DNA from 2 places in the Variovorax sp. V93 genome. Region 2 is predicted to be linked to the other one. Evidence: riboswitches for the same ligand, from Rfam matches in the RefSeq annotation. Region 2 holds a riboswitch; the other holds the start of a gene.
The links. A riboswitch is a leader RNA that binds a small molecule or an ion and turns the genes downstream of it on or off. The one in region 2 is predicted to bind S-adenosylhomocysteine.
Positions count from the first base shown of each region.

Region 1 (9,163 bases), 950 kb from region 2:
GGCAGCTGCAGGCCGAGCTCGACCGCCTGAAGGCCGCGCACGGCACCATCGCGCTGTGGGACGCGCATTCGATCCGCTCGGTGCTGCCGCGCTTCTTCGAGGGCAAGCTGCCCGACCTGAACCTGGGCACCGGCAAGGGCACCAGCTGCGACCCGGCGCTGGCCGCCACGCTGCTGGGCATTGCCGAATCGGCCACGGGCTACACGGGCGTGCTCAACGGCCGCTTCACGGGCGGCTACATCACGCGCCAGTACGGCAACCCCGCTGCCGGCGTGCACGCGGTGCAGCTGGAAATGACGCAGTCGAGCTACATGCAGGAGAAGCTGCCCTTCGACTACCTGCCCGAAGTGGCGGCCGGCGTGCAGCCGCATGTGCGGCGCATGATCGAGGCGGTGCTGGAATTCGTCGAAGGCCGCTAAAGCACCGACGGCGGCCAGGGGCAGCCCCGCTTCCTACAATCGGGGGCTATGAAGCCCGTCACTTACACCCGCGGCCAGGCACTCGCCGGCATCCTCGAAAAGCGCATTGCCATCCTCGACGGCGCAATGGGCACGATGATCCAGCGCTTCAAGCTCACCGAGGAACAGTACCGGGGCGAGCGCTTCAAGGATTTCGAGCGCGACGTGAAGGGCAACAACGAGCTGCTCTCGCTGACGCGGCCCGACGTGATCCGCGACATCCACGAGGGCTACCTCGCGGCCGGCGCCGACCTGATCGAGACCAACACCTTCGGCGCCACCACCATCGCGCAGGAGGACTACAGGATGGCGCATCTCGCACGCGAGATGAACCTCGAATCGGCCAAGCTCGCGCGCGCGGCCTGCGACAAGTTCAGCACGCCCGACAAGCCGCGCTTCGTGGCCGGCGCCCTGGGCCCGACGCCCAAGACCGCGAGCATCAGCCCCGACGTGAACGACCCCGGCGCGCGCAACGTCGACTTCGAGCAGCTGCGCGCGGCCTACTACGAGCAGACCGAGGCGCTGGTCGAGGGCGGCGCCGACGTGATCCTGGTCGAGACCATCTTCGACACGCTCAACGCCAAGGCCGCGCTGTTCGCGGTCGACGAGTATTTCGACCACAGCGGCCAGCGCCTGCCGCTGATCATCAGCGGCACCGTGACCGACGCCTCGGGCCGCATCCTGAGCGGCCAGACCGTCACCGCGTTCTGGCACAGCGTGCGCCATGCGCAGCCGCTGGCCGTCGGGCTCAACTGCGCGCTCGGCGCCGCGCTGATGCGGCCCTACATCCAGGAACTCGCAAAGGTGGCGGGCGACACCTTCATCAGCTGCTACCCGAACGCGGGCCTGCCCAACCCGATGAGCGAGACCGGCTTCGACGAGACGCCCGACGTCACCTCGCGGCTGCTGCACGAGTTCGCGGCCGAAGGGCTGGTCAACATCGTGGGCGGCTGCTGCGGCACCACGCCGGACCACATCGCGGCGATCGGGAAGGCCGTGGCGCCGATGAGCGGCCGGCTGTTGAACAGCAACGGCTTCTACCGCGAAGCCGCGTGACCGACGGCCGGGGCTGTCGCGCCCTCGGCTGATTGACGGCATCCGGGCCGCCGCCTAGGCTGGCGGCGCAAAGGAAGCCTCATCATGAACAACAAACTTTCCCTGCGCTGGATCGGCATTGGCGCCATGGCGCTGGCCCTGCCGCTGGCCGCCGCGGCGCAGCAGGCCTTCACGCGCGGCGCGGTCAACCTGCGCGCGGGCCCCTCGGGCGACTATCCGCTGGTGGCGCGGCTCGGGCCGGGCCAGCCGCTCGACGTGATCGGCTGCACCGGCGGCTACAGCTGGTGCGACGTGGTGCTGCCCGACGGCGGACGCGGCTGGGTCTGGGCCCGGAGCCTGGACTACGCCTACCAGGAGCGGCGCGTGCCGCTGGCCAGCTATGCCGCGGTGATCGGCGTGCCCGTCGTCACGTTCGTGATCGGCAGCTACTGGGCCGACTACTACCGAGACCGGCCCTGGTACGGCGAGCGCCGCTGGTGGGGCGGCCGACCGCCGCCTCCGCCGATGCCCGGCTGGCGTCCCCCGCCGCCGGTGCGGCCGGCCTGGCAACCGAGGCCATGGCCGGGCCCGGGCTTCAAGCCCGCGCCGGGGCCCGGCTTCCATCCGCAACCGGGGCCGGGCTACCGTCCACCACGGCCGGGGCCGGGCTATCGCCCGCCGGCCGACCCGGGCATCAAGCCGCCGCGGCCCCAGCCGGCCTTCCGGCCCGGACCGCCGCCCGGCCAGCCGCAGATGCATCCGGGCGGCGGGCGCCCGCATGGAGGCGGTGAAGGTGGCGGCAGGGGTGGTGGCCGCGGCCATGGCGGCGGTGGCGGCGGTGGAAAGGGCGGCGGCCACGGCCACCGCGACTGATCAGCCGCGCGCGCTCGCGGCAGGAATGCCCGCCGCGGCCTGCCGGTCGCGCGCGATCAGTGCCACGAAGCGCTGCGCCCCCAGCCCCAGCGGCCGCTCGCGCGACCACACCACGTCGACCCACAGGTCGAGTCCGTTGCTGAGGTTCTCGAATGGAATCTCGACCAGCGCGCCCGCGGCCACGTGCGGCCTGGCGAAATTGCGCGGCAGCCAGCCCCAGCCGAGGCCGGCCGTGATCAGGCTCAGTGCGGCCAGCGCGTTGTCGGTGCGCCAGACGTGGCGCGCGAACACGAAGCGCGGATCGCTGGTGGCCAGGTCGCGCCCCGCCACCACGATCTGCCGGGTGTTCGTGAGGTGCTCCTCGCGCAGCCGCTCGCCGGCGGCCGCAAGCAGCACGGGATGGCCGGGCGCCATCACGGCCACCATGGTGTCGCTGCCGACCTCCTGAAAGCCTTCCCGCCCATCGAGGCTCGGGCGCTCGAACACCAGCGCCAGCTGCGCGCGGCCGCTGTGCAGCAGCGCCAGCGCATCGGCCTGCGGGGCGGCCAGCACCTCGACCTGCAGCAGCGGATATTCCTCGGCCAACGCGGCCAGCGGTCCGCTCCAGGGCGCGGCCAGCAACTCGGGCGCAATGGCCAGCGTGAGGCGGTTTTCCAGGCCCTGCGTGAGCGCCAGGGCCTGCACCTGCAGCTGCTTCAGCTGGGCCGCCAGCAGCCGCGCCTGCGGCTCCAGCGAACGGGCGGCGGCGGTCGGCTGCGGCTCGCGGCCGCTGCGGTCGAACAGGGGCAGGGCCAGTTCGGCCTCGAGGTTGGCAATGGCCATGCTGACGGCCGAGGGCACCTTGTGCAGTGCGCGCGCCGCAGCCGAAAAGGAGCCGTGGTCGATCACGGCCAGGAAGACCTCGACGTTGTCGCTGGAGAAAGCCATCTGCTGCACCTATCTATCAATAAAATTGAAATAAGTTGACTTTTTATATCAGCGAACAGCAAATAAAGTCCAGCCATCGTCTTCATCCGCCAGAGGAAACAGTCATGCAGGGGTTCCAGCGCCGCGTCGTCTACATCAGCCTTTACGAAGGAATCGCCATCGTGGCCGCCAGTGCCGGGCTGGCGCTGATGACCGACGCCGGGCTCGGGCATTCGGGCGTGCTGGCGGTGGCCGCCTCGGTCATTGCCGTGATCTGGAACCTGGTCTTCAACGCCCTGTTCGAGCGCTGGGAGTCGCGCCAGGCGGTGCGCGGGCGCAGCGTGCGCCGGCGCGTGGCGCATGCCGTCGGCTTCGAGGGCGGATTGATCGCGGTGCTGGTGCCGCTGTTTGCCTGGGGCCTTGGCGTGACGCTCTGGCAGGCGCTGGTGATGGACCTGGGCCTGGTGGTGTTCTTCCTAGTCTACACCTTCGTCTTCAACTGGGGCTTCGACCGGGTGTTCGGGCTGCCGGCCTCGGCCGCGCCCGCCAAGACCGGCCCGGCAACGGCGGCCGGGCAGGGCGCCTGAACGACCCTGGCGGCCGCGGTCCTTGCCGCAGCCGGTAAAATTGCGCTCCCTTCCAAGGAGCGTTGCAGCGGCGGCCCGCATCGAGAGGCCCGCCGTCAGGCTTGGAAGGCGCCCTGCCGCCAGGGCGCAAGCCGCAAACGACGCTCACCTGACGTTTTTTCCTGCCCAGGTGAGCCCCCATGAACGAAGTCTCCACGCCCCGCGTCCCCCCGATGAAGCTGTCCGGCCTCGAACCGGTGGCCATCGATGCCGGGTCGCTGTTCGTCAACATCGGCGAGCGCACCAACGTCACCGGCTCCAAGGCCTTCGCGCGGATGATCCTGAACGGCCAGTTCGAGGACGCCCTGGCCGTGGCGCGCCAGCAGGTCGAGAACGGCGCGCAGGTGATCGACATCAACATGGACGAGGCCATGCTCGACAGCAAGGCCGCGATGGTGCGCTTTCTGAACCTGATTGCCAGCGAGCCCGACATCGCGCGCGTGCCGGTGATGGTCGACAGTTCCAAGTGGGAAGTGATCGAGGCCGGCCTGCGCTGCATCCAGGGCAAGGGCATCGTCAACTCCATCTCCATGAAGGAGGGGGTCGACAAGTTCAAGCACGAGGCCAAGCTCGTGAGGCGCTACGGCGCCGCGGCGGTGGTGATGGCCTTCGACGAGAAGGGCCAGGCCGACACCTACGAACGCAAGATCGAGATCTGCGAGCGCGCCTACCGCATCCTGGTGGACGAGGTGGGCTTTCCGCCCGAGGACATCATCTTCGACCCCAACATCTTCGCGATTGCCACCGGCATCGAGGAGCACGACAACTACGCGGTCGACTTCATCAACGCGGTGCGCTGGATCAAGCAGAACCTGCCGGGCGCCAAGGTGTCGGGCGGCGTGAGCAACGTGAGCTTCAGCTTCCGCGGCAACGACCCGGTGCGCGAAGCGATCCACACCGTGTTCCTGTACCACGCGATCCAGGCGGGCATGGACATGGGCATCGTCAATGCCGGCATGGTGGGCGTGTACGACGACCTCGAGCCGACCCTGCGCGAGCGCGTGGAAGACGTGGTGCTCAACCGCCGCCCGGACGCCGGTGAACGCCTGGTCGAAGTGGCCGAGACCGCCAAGAGCGGCGCCAAGGACGACAGCAAGAAGCTCGAATGGCGCGGCACGCCGGAGCATCCGGTGCACGTCAACCAGCGCCTCTCGCATGCCATGGTGCACGGCATCACCGATTTCATCGTCGAGGACACCGAAGAAGCCTACCGGCAGATCCTCGCCAAGGGCGGCCGTCCGCTGCACGTGATCGAAGGGCCGCTGATGGACGGCATGAACATCGTGGGCGATCTGTTCGGCCAGGGCAAGATGTTCCTGCCGCAGGTGGTGAAGTCGGCGCGCGTGATGAAGTCGGCCGTGGCCCACCTCATCCCCTACATCGAGGAAGAAAAGCGCCAGGACGAGGCCGCGGGCCGCGACGTGCGCACCAAGGGCAAGATCATCATCGCCACCGTCAAGGGCGACGTGCACGACATCGGCAAGAACATTGTCACGGTCGTGCTCCAGTGCAACAACTTCGAGGTGGTGAACATGGGCGTGATGGTCCCGTGCCACGAGATCCTGGCCAAGGCGAAGGTCGAGGGCGCGGACATCGTGGGCCTCTCCGGCCTCATCACGCCGAGCCTGGAAGAAATGCAGTACGTGGCCGGCGAGATGCAGAAGGACGACCACTTCCGCATCAAGAAGATTCCGCTTCTGATCGGCGGCGCCACCACCAGCCGCGTGCACACCGCCGTGAAGATCGCGCCGCACTACGAAGGCCCGGTGGTCTACGTGCCCGATGCCTCGCGCAGCGTGAGCGTGGCGCAGTCGCTGCTCTCCGACCAGGCCACCGCGTACATCGACGAGATCAACGCCGACTACGAGAAGGTGCGCACGCAGCACGCCAACAAGAAGCAGGTGCCGATGTGGCCGCTGGCCAAGGCGCGCGCCAACAAGACGCCGGTCGACTGGTCCGGCTACACGCCGCCGGTGCCCAAGTTCATCGGCCGGCGCCTGTTCAAGAACTTCGACCTGACCGAGCTCGCCAGGTACATCGACTGGGGCCCGTTCTTCCAGACCTGGGACCTCGCCGGCCCGTTCCCGGCCATCCTGAAGGACGAGATCGTCGGCACCGAGGCCGTGCGCGTGTATGCCGATGGCCAGCGCATGCTCAAGCGCCTGATCGAAGGGCGCTGGCTCAGCGCGAGTGGCGTGGTCGGCTTCTGGCCCGCCAACACGGTGAACGACGACGACATCGAGCTCTACACCGACGAGACGCGCAGCGAGGTCGCGCTCACCTGGTACGGCATGCGCCAGCAGACCGAGAAGCAGGTGATCGACGGCGTGATGCGCCCGAGCCGCTGCCTGGCCGACTTCGTCGCGCCCAAGGACAGCGGGCTGAAAGACTACGTGGGCGTGTTCGCGGTGACCGCGGGCCTGGGTGTCGAGAAGAAGGAGAAGTACTTCATCGACGACCTCGACGACTACTCCGCCATCATGCTCAAGGCCCTGGCCGACCGGCTGGCCGAGGCCTTTGCCGAATCGCTGCACCACCGCGTGCGCACCGACCTCTGGGGCTATGCGCCCGACGAGGGCCTGAGCAACGAGGACATGATCGCCGAGAAATACCGCGGCATCCGTCCCGCGCCCGGCTACCCGGCCTGCCCCGACCACAGCGTGAAGCGCCCGATGTTCGACCTTCTGGGCTGCGCGGACATTGGCATGACGCTGACCGAAAGCCTCGCTATGATGCCCGCCGCCAGCGTGAGCGGCTTCTACCTGAGCCACCCCGAGTCGACGTACTTCAATGTCGGCAAGATCGGGCACGATCAATTGCAGGACCAGGCGGCGCGGCGCAAGGAGAGCGAATCCGACCTCGAGCGCCTGCTGGCGCCGAACCTTTGAACCTGCCGGCCGGCGTGGCCGACCGGCACCGGGAGTTGTTATTCAGAAGCTGATATTTGCTGCCGCGCACTACGCGGCATTGGCGGTCTTTGTCCTTGGCTGCTGGGGCTTCGGGCGTGCGCTGCTGGCGCGCCTCGCGCCGCCGCCGCGCCGGGACGCCTGGCTCGAAGCGGCCATGGCGGCGGCCCTGGGCGTGGGTTTGTTCATCTGCGCCTTCCAGCTGCTGGCGATCTTCGGCGCGTTCAAGCCGGGCGCCACCGTGGCGCTGATCGCCGCCGGCGTGGTGGCGGCCGTGCTGCAGCTGCGGCCCTGGTGGCGCGAAGCGCGGGCGCTTCGTGCCGCCGGCGCGGGGGCCGCGCCATGGACCCGCGCCGAAAGGATCGCCGCGATCGCGCTGGCCCTGGTGGCGCTGCCCGCGCTGGTCGCGCCGCTCGCGCCGCCCGCCGCCTTCGACGAGCTGATGTACCACCTGCCCTATGCGCGGCAGGTGGCCCAGCAGGGCTCGCTGGGCATCCACGAGTGGCTGCGCTACCCCTGGTTCCCGTACAACTACAACCTGCTCTATGCGGCCGCGCTGCAGGTGGGCGACGACGTGCTGCCGCACTTTCTCAATGCGCTGGCCGGAGCGCTTTCGGCGGTGATGGTCTACCGCCTCGGCATCCAGCACGCCAACCGGCTCACGGCCTGCATCGGCGCGGCCATCTGGATCGGCATCGGCGACTATTCGAATGCGCTGATCGACATGGGCGTGGCGCTCTTCGTGCTCAGTGCCTGCGTGGCGCTGTGGTGGTGGCGCGACTCAGAGCCGCTGCAGGGCGGCACGCGCTGGCTCGGGCTGGCGGCGTTCTGCCTTGGGGTGGCGGCGGGTTCGAAATACCAGGCGCTCACCTTCCTGCCGCTGGTGGCGCTGTTCGTCGTCTGGCACGAGCGCCGGCCCAAGGCCTGGGCGCTGGCGCTGCTGTGCTTCCTGATTCCGTGCGTGTACTGGTACGCGCGCAACGCCATCATGACCGGCGATCCGTTCAACCCCATCGGCGCGCGCGTGTTCGGCTTCACCGACTGGATCCCGGCCGACTACGTGCAGCAGGTGGCCGACGTGCGCGACCATGCGGCACGGCCCAACGCGCTGATCTGGGCCGTGTTCCTGGCGCCGTTCAGCCTGCTGTGGAAGCGCTCGGCCGCGCTGCGCGCCGCGGGCTGGTTCTGCTTCTATTCCGTGGCCGTGTGGCTTTTGACCTCGCGCTATCCACGCTACCTCACGGCTTCGTTTCCGCTGCTCGCGCTGATGGCGGCCATCGGCTGGCAGGTGCTGTTCGGCTGGATCGCCGCGGGCGTGCGCCGCGTGTTTGGGGCCCGGGGCGGGCCGGCGGGTGCCGCGCCTGCCGCCGTGGCACCTGCCGGGCGCCTGGGCCTGGTGGGCGACTGGATCGTCGTGCTGCTCCTGGCGGCACTGGCCGCGGTGTCGCTGCGCCAGACGGCGGGCAAGGTGGCGATGATCTCGCCCACGCCCGAAACGCGCGAAGCCTTCCTGCGCCAGCATGTGCCGGGCTATGCCGCCATGGACTACCTGCGCCAGCATGCCACCGGTCGCGTCTACCAGATCGCGCTGAACGAGGCGATCTACTACGGCCCCAATCCGATCTGGGGCGATACGCTCGGCCCGTGGCGCTACCGCGATTTCCTGCTGCTGCTGCCCGGCGACATGGCGCGCAAGCTGGCCGCGATGGGATTCACGGCCATCGTCATGCCGACCTCGATGGTGCCCACGCTGGCCACCCGGCCCGGCTTCGACGCGCATTTCGCCCTGCTGTACGAAAAAGACGGCGGCCGGGTCTACCGCATTCTCTCGACCGCACCATGACCGACGACAACCCATCCGCCGCCGCCCGCGCCCCGATCCGCATCGCGGCGGTGATCCCCTGCTACAACGAGGCGCTGTCGATCGCGCAGGTGGTCGCGCAGTTCCGCGCGGCGCTGCCCGAGGCCGAGATCCATGTCTTCGACAACAACTCGACCGACGACACGGCCGCCATCGCGCGCGCGAGCGGCGCCACGGTGACGCACGTGGCGGCGCCGGGCAAGGGCAACGTCGTGCGCCGCATGTTCGCCGACGTCGAGGCCGACGTGTACGTGACGGTCGACGGCGACGCCACCTACGACGTGGCCAGCGCGCCGCGGCTGGTGGATGCGCTGGTGGAGCGCAATCTCGACATGGTGGTGGGCTGCCGCGTCGACGACGGGCAGAACGCGCTCACCTACCGCGCCGGCCACCGCTTCGGCAACCGGCTGCTCACGGGCGCGGTGGCGCAGCTCTTCGGCGGCGGGCTGACCGACATGCTCTCGGGCTACCGCGTGTTCTCGCGCCGCTATGCCAAGT
Region 1 is NZ_AP028669.1:182,796-191,958, forward strand. Features, by position in the region: gene hutG (N-formylglutamate deformylase) at 1-419, shown strand, start outside; gene ACAM54_RS00910 (homocysteine S-methyltransferase family protein) at 468-1,514, shown strand; gene ACAM54_RS00915 (SH3 domain-containing protein) at 1,599-2,366, shown strand; gene ACAM54_RS00920 (LysR family transcriptional regulator) at 2,367-3,293, opposite strand; gene ACAM54_RS00925 (PACE efflux transporter) at 3,398-3,859, shown strand; S-adenosyl-L-homocysteine riboswitch at 3,908-4,012, shown strand; gene metH (methionine synthase) at 4,072-6,786, shown strand; gene ACAM54_RS00935 (ArnT family glycosyltransferase) at 6,866-8,647, shown strand; gene ACAM54_RS00940 (glycosyltransferase family 2 protein) at 8,644-9,163, shown strand, end outside.
Region 1: linked by a shared signal. The riboswitch ahead of metH (methionine synthase) and the one ahead of ahcY (adenosylhomocysteinase) in region 2 are both predicted to bind S-adenosylhomocysteine.

Region 2 (9,163 bases):
GCTCGATACGGGCGGCTAGGCTCCATCGCTTTCCCTGCGCGGGTTATCGGCGGCGGCGCGGCCGCACATTGGCCTTGCGCGATGCGGGTGCCGCTGCGGGGGCAGACGCCGGCGCTTGGGTGTCGGCCGCCTCTATCTCGGAGCCACCGCAACGCATGCCCTCGTGGTCGATGATCGTCAGCGCGACCTGCTTGATGCCGAGCCCGATCAGCCCGATGCGCTCGGCCGCGGCACGGCTCAGGTCGATGATGCGGCCCTGCGCATAAGGCCCCCGGTCCGTGATGCGCACCAGCACCTCGCTGCCGTTGACCAGGCTGCGCACGCAGACACGGGTATTGAACGGCAGGGTCTTGTGGGCCGCCGTCATGGCCGTCATGTCGAAGCGCTCGCCGCTCGCCGTCTTGCGCTGGTGGAACTGAATGCCGTACCAGGAGGCCCCGCCGCGCTCGAAGATCTCGCGGGAGCTGCCATCGCCGGGCACGCCGTCGTCGGGCCCCAGCTCGCCGGCGCCGGACACGGCAAGGTCGTAGCGAACCGAAGGCACGTTCGATCGAGCCGGCGCCCCCGGAGGTACTGCCAATTTGCGCGGCAAGGGCAGGAGCTTGGCGTCCTTGTCGGTCTGCCCGCCCTCGGTGGCGGGAGGCATCGCACAGCCTGCCAGCGCACAGGCTGCTGCGACAAGCGCAACCCGAAACGCCGCGCGCAGCGGGCGCCCCCCTCCTGGACGCGCCCCCTTCAACCGAGGCGCTCCAATACAGCCAGCGTCGCCGTCGACTGGTTCATCGTGTAGAAGTGCAGCGCCGGTGCGCCGCCGTCGCGCAGGCGCGCGCAGAGGTCGGTCACCACGTCCAGGCCAAAGGCCCTGATGGATGCCGTGTCGTCGCCAAAGCCCTGCAGCCGCAGGCGGATCCAGCGCGGAATCTCGGCACCGCAGGCATCCGAGAAGCGCATGAGTTGCGCCGAGCTGGTGATCGGCATGATGCCCGGCACGATCGGCGTGTCGAGCCCGAGCTTGCGGACATCGTCGACAAAACGGAAATACGCCTCGGGGCTGAAGAAATACTGCGTGATCGCGGAGTCGGCGCCGGCCTTCACTTTGGTGGCGAAGGCCTGCAGGTCGGCCTCGGGCGAGCGAGCCTGCGGATGCACCTCGGGGTAGCAGGCCACCTCGATGCGGAAGTCGCGGCCGGTCTCTTCGCGGATGAAGGCCACGAGGTCGCTCGCATACAGGAACTCGCCGCCGATGCCGTAGCCGCTCGGCAGGTCGCCGCGCAGGGCGACCAGGCGCTTCACGCCCATGGCCTTGAGCTCGGCCAGCTGTTCGCGCACCGTGGCGCGCGTGGCGCCGATGCACGAGAAATGGCTCGCGGCATCGACGCCTTCGGACAGGATCTCCTGCACCGCGCCGAACGTGCCGTGGTGCGTGGAGCCGCCTGCGCCGTAGGTGACCGAGCAGAACTCGGGCTTGCGCGCATACAGCTGCTGGCGCACCGCGCGCAGCTTGACCGCCCCTTCGGGCGTCTTGGTCGGAAAGAATTCGAAGCTCAATGGAAGGCGCACCTGCGTCTCCTAAGAACCGTTCGCCTGGTCCGCGCGAACGGCGTGAATGAAAAACTCGCGGTTGCCGTCGCCGCCGGCAATGGGGCTGTCGAACCACTGCAGCACGCGCAGCTCGAGCGCCTCGCAGGCATCGCGCAGGCGCTTCTCGACCACCGCATACATCGACGCGTCGCGCACGATGCCACCCTTGCCGACCTGCCCCGGCTGCAGCTCGAACTGCGGCTTGACGAGCATCAGCAGGTGGCCGTCGTCGGCCAGGAACGGCACCACGGCCGGCAGCACCAGCGTGAGCGAGATGAACGACAGGTCGCCGACGATCAGGTCGAAGCGCAGTTCGGAAGGCTCTTCGCCCTCTTCTTCCTGCAGGTCGTCCGGCGACAGCGCACGCGCATTGACGCCCTCGATGGCCACCACGCGCTCGTCCTCGCGCAGCTTCGGATGCAGCTGCCCATGGCCGACGTCGACGCCCACCACCTTCGCCGCGCCGGCCTGCAGCAGGCAGTCGGTGAAGCCGCCGGTCGACTGGCCCACGTCGAGGCACAGCTTGCCGTCGGCGCTGACGCCGCTCGCCGCCAGCGCGCCTTCGAGCTTGAGCCCGCCGCGCGACACATAGCGCGCCTCGGCTGCATCGTCGAGCTCGACCTCGGCGGACTCGGGTACCTCGTCGCGGTTCTTCACCACCGGGCGCCACGCGTCCGCGCTGCCCGCATCGCGCCAGCGCATGCCGCCGGCAATCAGCCGCACGGCCTGCGAACGCGACGCGGCAAGGCCGCGCTCCACCAGCAATTGGTCAGCGCGCATCAGTACCGGTACGTGTCCGGCTTGTAGGGGCCGTTCTTGCTCACGCCGATGTAGGCGGCCTGCTCGTCCGTCAGCTCGGTCAGCATCGCGCCGACCTTCTTCAGGTGCAGGCGCGCGACCTTCTCGTCGAGGTGCTTGGGCAACACGTAGACCTTGCCGGCCTGGTAGGCATCGGGCTTGGTGAAGAGCTCGATCTGGGCGATGGTCTGGTTGGCGAACGACGACGACATCACGAAGCTCGGGTGGCCCGTGCCGCAGCCCAGGTTCACGAGGCGGCCCTTGGCCAGCAGGATGATCTTCTTGCCGTCGGGGAAGGTGATGTGGTCGACCTGCGGCTTGATCTCTTCCCACTCGTACTTCTCGATCGACGCGACGTCGATCTCGTTGTCGAAGTGGCCGATGTTGCAGACGATGGCCTGGTCCTTCATGGCGGCCATGTGCTCGTGGCGGATCACGTCGCGGTTGCCGGTGGTGGTCACGAAGATGTCGGCCTTGTCGGCGGCGTATTCCATGGTGACGACCTTGTAGCCTTCCATCGCGGCCTGCAGGGCGTTGATGGGGTCGATCTCGGTCACCCACACCTGCGCGCTCAAGGCGCGCAGCGCCTGGGCCGAGCCCTTGCCCACGTCGCCGTAGCCGGCCACGCAGGCCACCTTGCCGGCGATCATCACGTCGGTCGCGCGCTTGATGCCGTCCACCAGCGATTCGCGGCAGCCGTAGAGATTGTCGAACTTGCTCTTGGTGACCGAGTCGTTCACGTTGATGGCGCGGAACAGCAGCGTGCCCTTGGCGCTCATTTCGTTGAGGCGGTGCACGCCGGTGGTCGTTTCCTCGGTCACGCCGATGATCTCGGCCGACTTGCGGGTGTACCAGGTCGGATCGACCGCCAGCTTGGCCTTGATGGCGGCGTAGAGGATGCGCTCTTCCTCGCTGGTGGGCTTGGCGAGCACGCCCAGGTCCTTCTCGGCGCGCTGGCCCAGGTGCATGAGCAGCGTGGCATCGCCGCCGTCGTCCAGGATCATGTTGGGGCCTTCGCCCTGGGAACCCTTGGGCCCGAAGTCGAAGATGGCGTGCGTGTAGTCCCAGTAGTCCTTCAGCGACTCGCCCTTGATCGCGAACACCGGCGTGCCGGCGGCGGCAATCGCGGCGGCGGCGTGGTCCTGCGTCGAGAAGATGTTGCACGAGGCCCAGCGCACGGTGGCGCCGAGCGCCTGCAGCGTCTCGATCAGCACGGCCGTCTGGATCGTCATGTGCAGCGAGCCCGTGATGCGCGCGCCCTTGAGCGGCTGCGCCTTCGAGAATTCCTCGCGGATCGCCATCAGGCCGGGCATTTCGGTTTCCGCGATGCGGATTTCCTTGCGGCCCCAGGCGGCAAGGGACAGGTCGGCAATCGCCTGGTCGGCGGAGGAAACGGGGGTGGGCTTGAGAACAGCGCTCATGAGAACTCCAACAAAGCTAGTTTGAAAGGTGCCACTGCGTTCGGGGAAAAGACTCACCGCGAGAACAGCGGGTGAGCGTGGTTGCGATGTGGTCCGAGCCTCACGCCTGGCGGCGCTGCAACGCTCCTCGGAACCGCGGATTGTAGACGGGCCGCCAAGGCGAGCCAACCGCCGGGGGCATCCCACATGCCGGAAAGCGCATTTCGCATCCGGGGCGTACATTGACCTGACCCCAACGCCGGAAGTTCCACTCATGCGCTTGTCCAGACTCTCCCCCGTCCTGCTGGCCTCGGCCGCCTTTCTTCTTGTGGCCGGCGCGCCGGTCCTGGCCTCAGCGCAGGCCGCCCCCGATCCGGTGCGCATCCGCGGCACCATCGTGCGCATCGACGCCAAGGCCCTCGTGGTCCAGGACCGCGGCGGCGAGGTCGTCAGCCTGGCGCGGCCGGCCGACATGGCCGTGTCGGAGGTCTACCCGATCAAGCTGTCCGACATCAGGCAAGGCAGCTTCATCGGCACCGCCGCCATGCCGCAGGCCGACGGCACGCAAAAGGCGCTCGAGGTGGTGGTGTTCCCCGAGGCCGCGCGCGGCACGGGCGAAGGCCACCGTCCCTGGGACCTGCTGCCGCAGAGCACCATGACCAACGCCACCGTGGCCGACCTGGCCGCGGCGCCGACATCAGTGCGCGGCGGGCAGCAGCTGCGGCTGACCTACAAGGGCGGCGAGAAGACCGTCATCGTGCCGCCCGACGTGCCGGTCGTGACCTTCCGCCCCGGCACCGAAGCCCTGCTGATGCCCGGCGCCAAGGTGCTGGTCAATGCGCAGGAAAGGAACGGCGTGCCCACGGCGCTGCGCGTCACCGCCGGGCGCAACGGCTTCGCGCCGCCGATGTAGCCCAAGGGAAATCCCGCAGGCAATTCTTGCCGCTGCGGCGCCGCGGGCGGGCTGCCGCGGCGTATCGTGGCGAGGGACCGTCGGCCGTCCGGCCGGTCCTTGCCGCTCACCCGTTCTTCACCCGACACAGGAGATACCGCACCATGGCCACTGCCAAGAAAGCCGCCGCGAAGAAGACCACCGCCAGCAGCAGCACCAAGGCGGCTCCCGACGCCGCCGACATGCTCGACCCCTTGAAGAATCTCAAGGCCATGACCGACCGCCTGCAGGACCTCAACCTGACCGGCGGCGCGAGCAAGCTGCTCGAGAGCGGGCAAAAGGACCTCCAGGCGCTGATGCAGGCGAACCAGAAGTCCTACCAGGGCCTGCAGACCGTGGTGCAGCGGCAGACCGAGATGATCAAGAGCGCCATCGCCGAATGGCAGACGGCCGCCAAGGAAATGCCCGGCAAGGATGCCAAGGCCAACCTCGCCAAGCTCGACGAACTCGGCCGCCAGTCGTTCCAGCGCGCCATCGACGACATCAAGGAACTGGCCAACCTCGCGGCCAAGTCGCAGGCCGACGCGTTCGAACTGGTTCGCCAGCGGATCCAGGCCAATGTGGATGAAGTGACGAAGTTGCTGCAGCGCAAGTAATCTCGAAAGAGGAAATTAGAACCTTTGGCTGTAGCCATTTGGTATTGAGTTTCTGGGCAGCCCAATCTGCTGGCTCGCACAAGCGCAAATCTGTTGCATAAAGTCACCGACCCCGTGATGTTTCGCACGGTAAATCCCGGTGCAAATTTGGAAAAACCTTGCCTTGCTGGACAATCACGTGTCAAGACGTAACGTTCAGGGAGCAGGTATGCGCGCAGGTCTCGGGATAGGTTTGAGCACGATCATGTTGTCAGCTCTGCTGGCTGCATGTGGAGGATCAAGCGGTGGTGGTGGCAGTGGTGGATTCGCCCCAGTCGCCGCAGTGGCGGGCACCGAAACGGCAGCCCAGAGCACGCCACCGGCTCCTGCCGCCAACGCCGCCCCCGTGCTCATCGAGTCCAGGGTGCAGACGCCAGAACTCGCGGCAATCGATGTCAGCCCGTTCAAGGACCGCCCCGCGGGGGCCCGGCCGGCGCCACGGCACGTCATCCTGCCGTCGCTACCGGCAGAGAGCGCCCTTCCATTGAAGTCGGCTCCTGCAATCTTCGGCACGCCCACCAAGATCGGCGTTGCACGCCGCATTGCCGAAACAGCGAATGTCCAATCGGTGTCGAGCATGATGAGTTGGACACCGTCGGAACGAGGCGGAAAACTGGCCGCGTTGCGATTCGCTTCACCGGATGCGAAGGGTGTTCGCATCGGGCTGCGTGTCGAGAGTCTTCCCTTGGGCACCATGGTGCGCTTCTATGGAGACACGAGCAAAAAGCTGTACGAGGTGTCTGCACAGGAAATCCTCGCGACCATCCAACGCAATCTCGATGCAGGCGATTCAAGCGACAACGCGCGAATCTATTGGTCGCCCAACATGGGAGGAGAAGCGCTCACTGTCGACATCGAGGTACCGCCCAACGCCGTGCTGGATGCAGTCAAGGTGGCCGTTCCCATGCTGTCGCACGTGGCGGTCGACATCACCAAACAGGATTCGTTGCAGAAAATCGGGGAAGCAGGGTCGTGCAATCTTGACGTTACGTGTGCGTCCCAATACGACACCCTCAGCAAGTCCGTAGCGTTGATGGACTTCATCAGCGACGGAAGCAACTATGTGTGCACCGGCACGCTGCTCAACGACCGCATGTCGACGGGTACGCCCTACTTCCTGAGCGCCAACCATTGCATCTCCAACCAGACAGTTGCGTCGACTCTCTACACTTATTGGTCCTACAAGTCCGCCAGTTGCAACAGCACGCAGGTCAGTCCGGAGCTGGCCGCAATCGGTTCCGGTGCGACGCTGCTTTATGCCGGTCCGACGACCGACACCTCCTTCATGCGGCTGAATTCGCAACCGCCGGCCGGCGCGCTGTTTGCCGGATCCAGTCCCTTCGGGCCGAGCTTCTTTGAGGGGATGCGGGGTGTCTACGGAGTACATCACCCCCAAGGTGACTTCCAGAAATACAGCGAAGGCGACTATCTCGGAACCGCAGCTTGCGGGAGCTCGAACTGCAGTTCCTCAACGCAGAGCGAAGCCGAATTTCTGGCCGTGAGATGGAATCGGGGCGTCACCGAAGGCGGCAGCAGCGGCTCGGGGCTGTTCAGGAGGCTGAATGGCAAGGACTATCTCGTCGGGCAGTTGCTGGGGGGAGCGTCGTCGTGCAGCCAGCCCACGGGGTATGACTTCTACGGGCGCTTCGATCTCCCTTTCCGCGCCGCACTACACCAGTGGCTTGATGCTCCCTCAACCACGGTGCCTACGACCGTCTACCGCTTCTACAACACTCAAACGGGTGCGCACTTCTACACTTCGAGCGTGGCGGAGCGCGATCTCGTCATTACCAAGCTGCGCGGGTACAACTACGAAGGGGGTGCCTTCTTCGCGTTTGGTGCCGCAGCGTCGGGTACGAGTCCGGTTTATCGGTTCTTCAATACGCGCACCGGCGCACACCTCTATACCATTAACGAGCAGGAGCGTGCTCAGGTGCAGGCTACCTTGCCTCGGTATCAGTACGAGGGCGTGGCTTGGTATGCCAACACCTCGCAGACCGGTGGTTCTACCCCGATGTTTCGGTTCTACCAAACGAAAAACGATACTCATTTCTACACAATCAGTACTAGCGAGCGGGACAGCGTTCAACAAAATCTTCCGCTGTACAAGTACGAGGGAATTGCGTATTACGGTTGGACGGGCCTTTGATTCACGTGCCACCGCGTAACGGCAGCGTCCTGTGGATCGATGACTGCTCAATCCACAGAACTCATCGCTTCAAACGGCGTTGAGGGGGGCATCCCCGACACGAGCCCGGCGCCGACAGACGCACATCTGCGAAAATCACGGGTTCCCTGGAGTTCCCGTGTCATCCCCCTTTCTCTCCGAAACCCGCCGCCGTCGCACCTTCGCGATCATTTCCCACCCTGACGCCGGCAAGACCACGCTGACCGAGAAGCTGCTGCTTTTCTCGGGCGCGATCCAGATCGCCGGCTCGGTGAAGGCGCGCAAGGCCTCGCGCCACGCCACGTCCGACTGGATGGAAATCGAAAAGCAGCGCGGCATCTCGGTGGCGTCGTCGGTCATGCAGATGCTGTACCGCGACCACGTGATCAACCTGCTCGACACGCCCGGCCACAAGGACTTCTCGGAGGACACCTACCGCGTGCTCACGGCGGTGGACTCGGCGCTGATGGTGATCGACGCGGCCAACGGCGTGGAGGCGCAGACGCGCCGGCTGATCGAGGTCTGCCGCCAGCGCGACACGCCCATCATCACCTTCGTCAACAAGATGGACCGCGAGGTGCGCGAGCCGCTCGACATCCTCGACGAGGTGGAGCGCGAGCTCGGCATGCCCTGCGTGCCGATGACCTGGCCCGTGGGCCAGGGCAAGAGCTTCCGCGGGATCATGAACCTGCGCACGCAGGCGATGACGGTGTTCGAGTCGGGCAGCGAGCGGCTGCCGCAGGATTTCGAGACCATTCCGCTGAGCGAACGCGAGACGCTCACCAAGCGCTTCGGCGCCGACTTCGAGCACGCCATGGAAAGCATGGAACTGGCCACCGGCGCCTCACCGACCTGGGACCGCGAAGCCTTCCTGGCCGGCAAGCAGACGCCGGTGTTCTTCGGCTCCGGCGTGAACAACTTCGGCGTGATGGAAGTGCTCGACGCGCTGGTCGACCTCGCGCCGTCGCCGCAGTCGCGCACCAGCACCACGATGGTCAACCGCCAGCCCGTGGTGAAGGAGATCCAGCCCGAGGACAAGGACTTCGCGGGCGTGGTGTTCAAGGTGCAGGCCAACATGGACGCCAATCACCGCGACCGCATCGCCTTCGTGCGCATGGCCTCGGGCAAGTACACGCCGGGCATGAAGCTCAAGGTGCAGCGCACCGCCAAGGAACTGCGGCCGACCAGCGTGGTCACCTTCATGAGCCAGCGCCGAGAGGCGGTCGAAGAGGCCTATGCAGGCGACATCGTGGGCTTCACCACGCATGGCGGCGTGCAGCTGGGCGACACCATCACCGACGGCGCGAGCCTGCAGTTCACCGGCCTGCCCTTCTTCGCGCCCGAGCTGTTCATGACGGTGATCCTGAAGAACCCGCTGCGCACCAAGCAGCTGCAGCAGGGCCTGGCCCAGCTCGGCGAGGAAGGTGCCATTCAAGTGTTCCGCCCCGAGATCGGCGGGCCGATGCTGCTGGGTGCCGTCGGCCAGCTGCAGTTCGAGGTGGTGCAGCACCGCCTGAAGGCCGAGTACGACGCCGACGTGCGGCTCGAAGGCTGCCAGTACACGGGCGCGCGCTGGATCACGGCCGATTCGCCGGCCGAGCTGCGCGAATTCGTCAACGCCTATCCACAG
Region 2 is NZ_AP028669.1:4,697,213-4,706,375, forward strand. Features, by position in the region: gene ACAM54_RS22330 (23S rRNA (adenine(2030)-N(6))-methyltransferase RlmJ) at 1-19, shown strand, start outside; gene ACAM54_RS22335 (septal ring lytic transglycosylase RlpA family protein) at 44-646, opposite strand; gene metF (methylenetetrahydrofolate reductase [NAD(P)H]) at 736-1,560, opposite strand; gene ACAM54_RS22345 (TlyA family RNA methyltransferase) at 1,570-2,361, opposite strand; gene ahcY (adenosylhomocysteinase) at 2,361-3,800, opposite strand; S-adenosyl-L-homocysteine riboswitch at 3,867-3,935, opposite strand; gene ACAM54_RS22355 (hypothetical protein) at 4,054-4,692, shown strand; gene phaP (TIGR01841 family phasin) at 4,836-5,327, shown strand; gene ACAM54_RS22365 (serine protease) at 5,467-7,515, shown strand; gene ACAM54_RS22370 (peptide chain release factor 3) at 7,673-9,163, shown strand, end outside.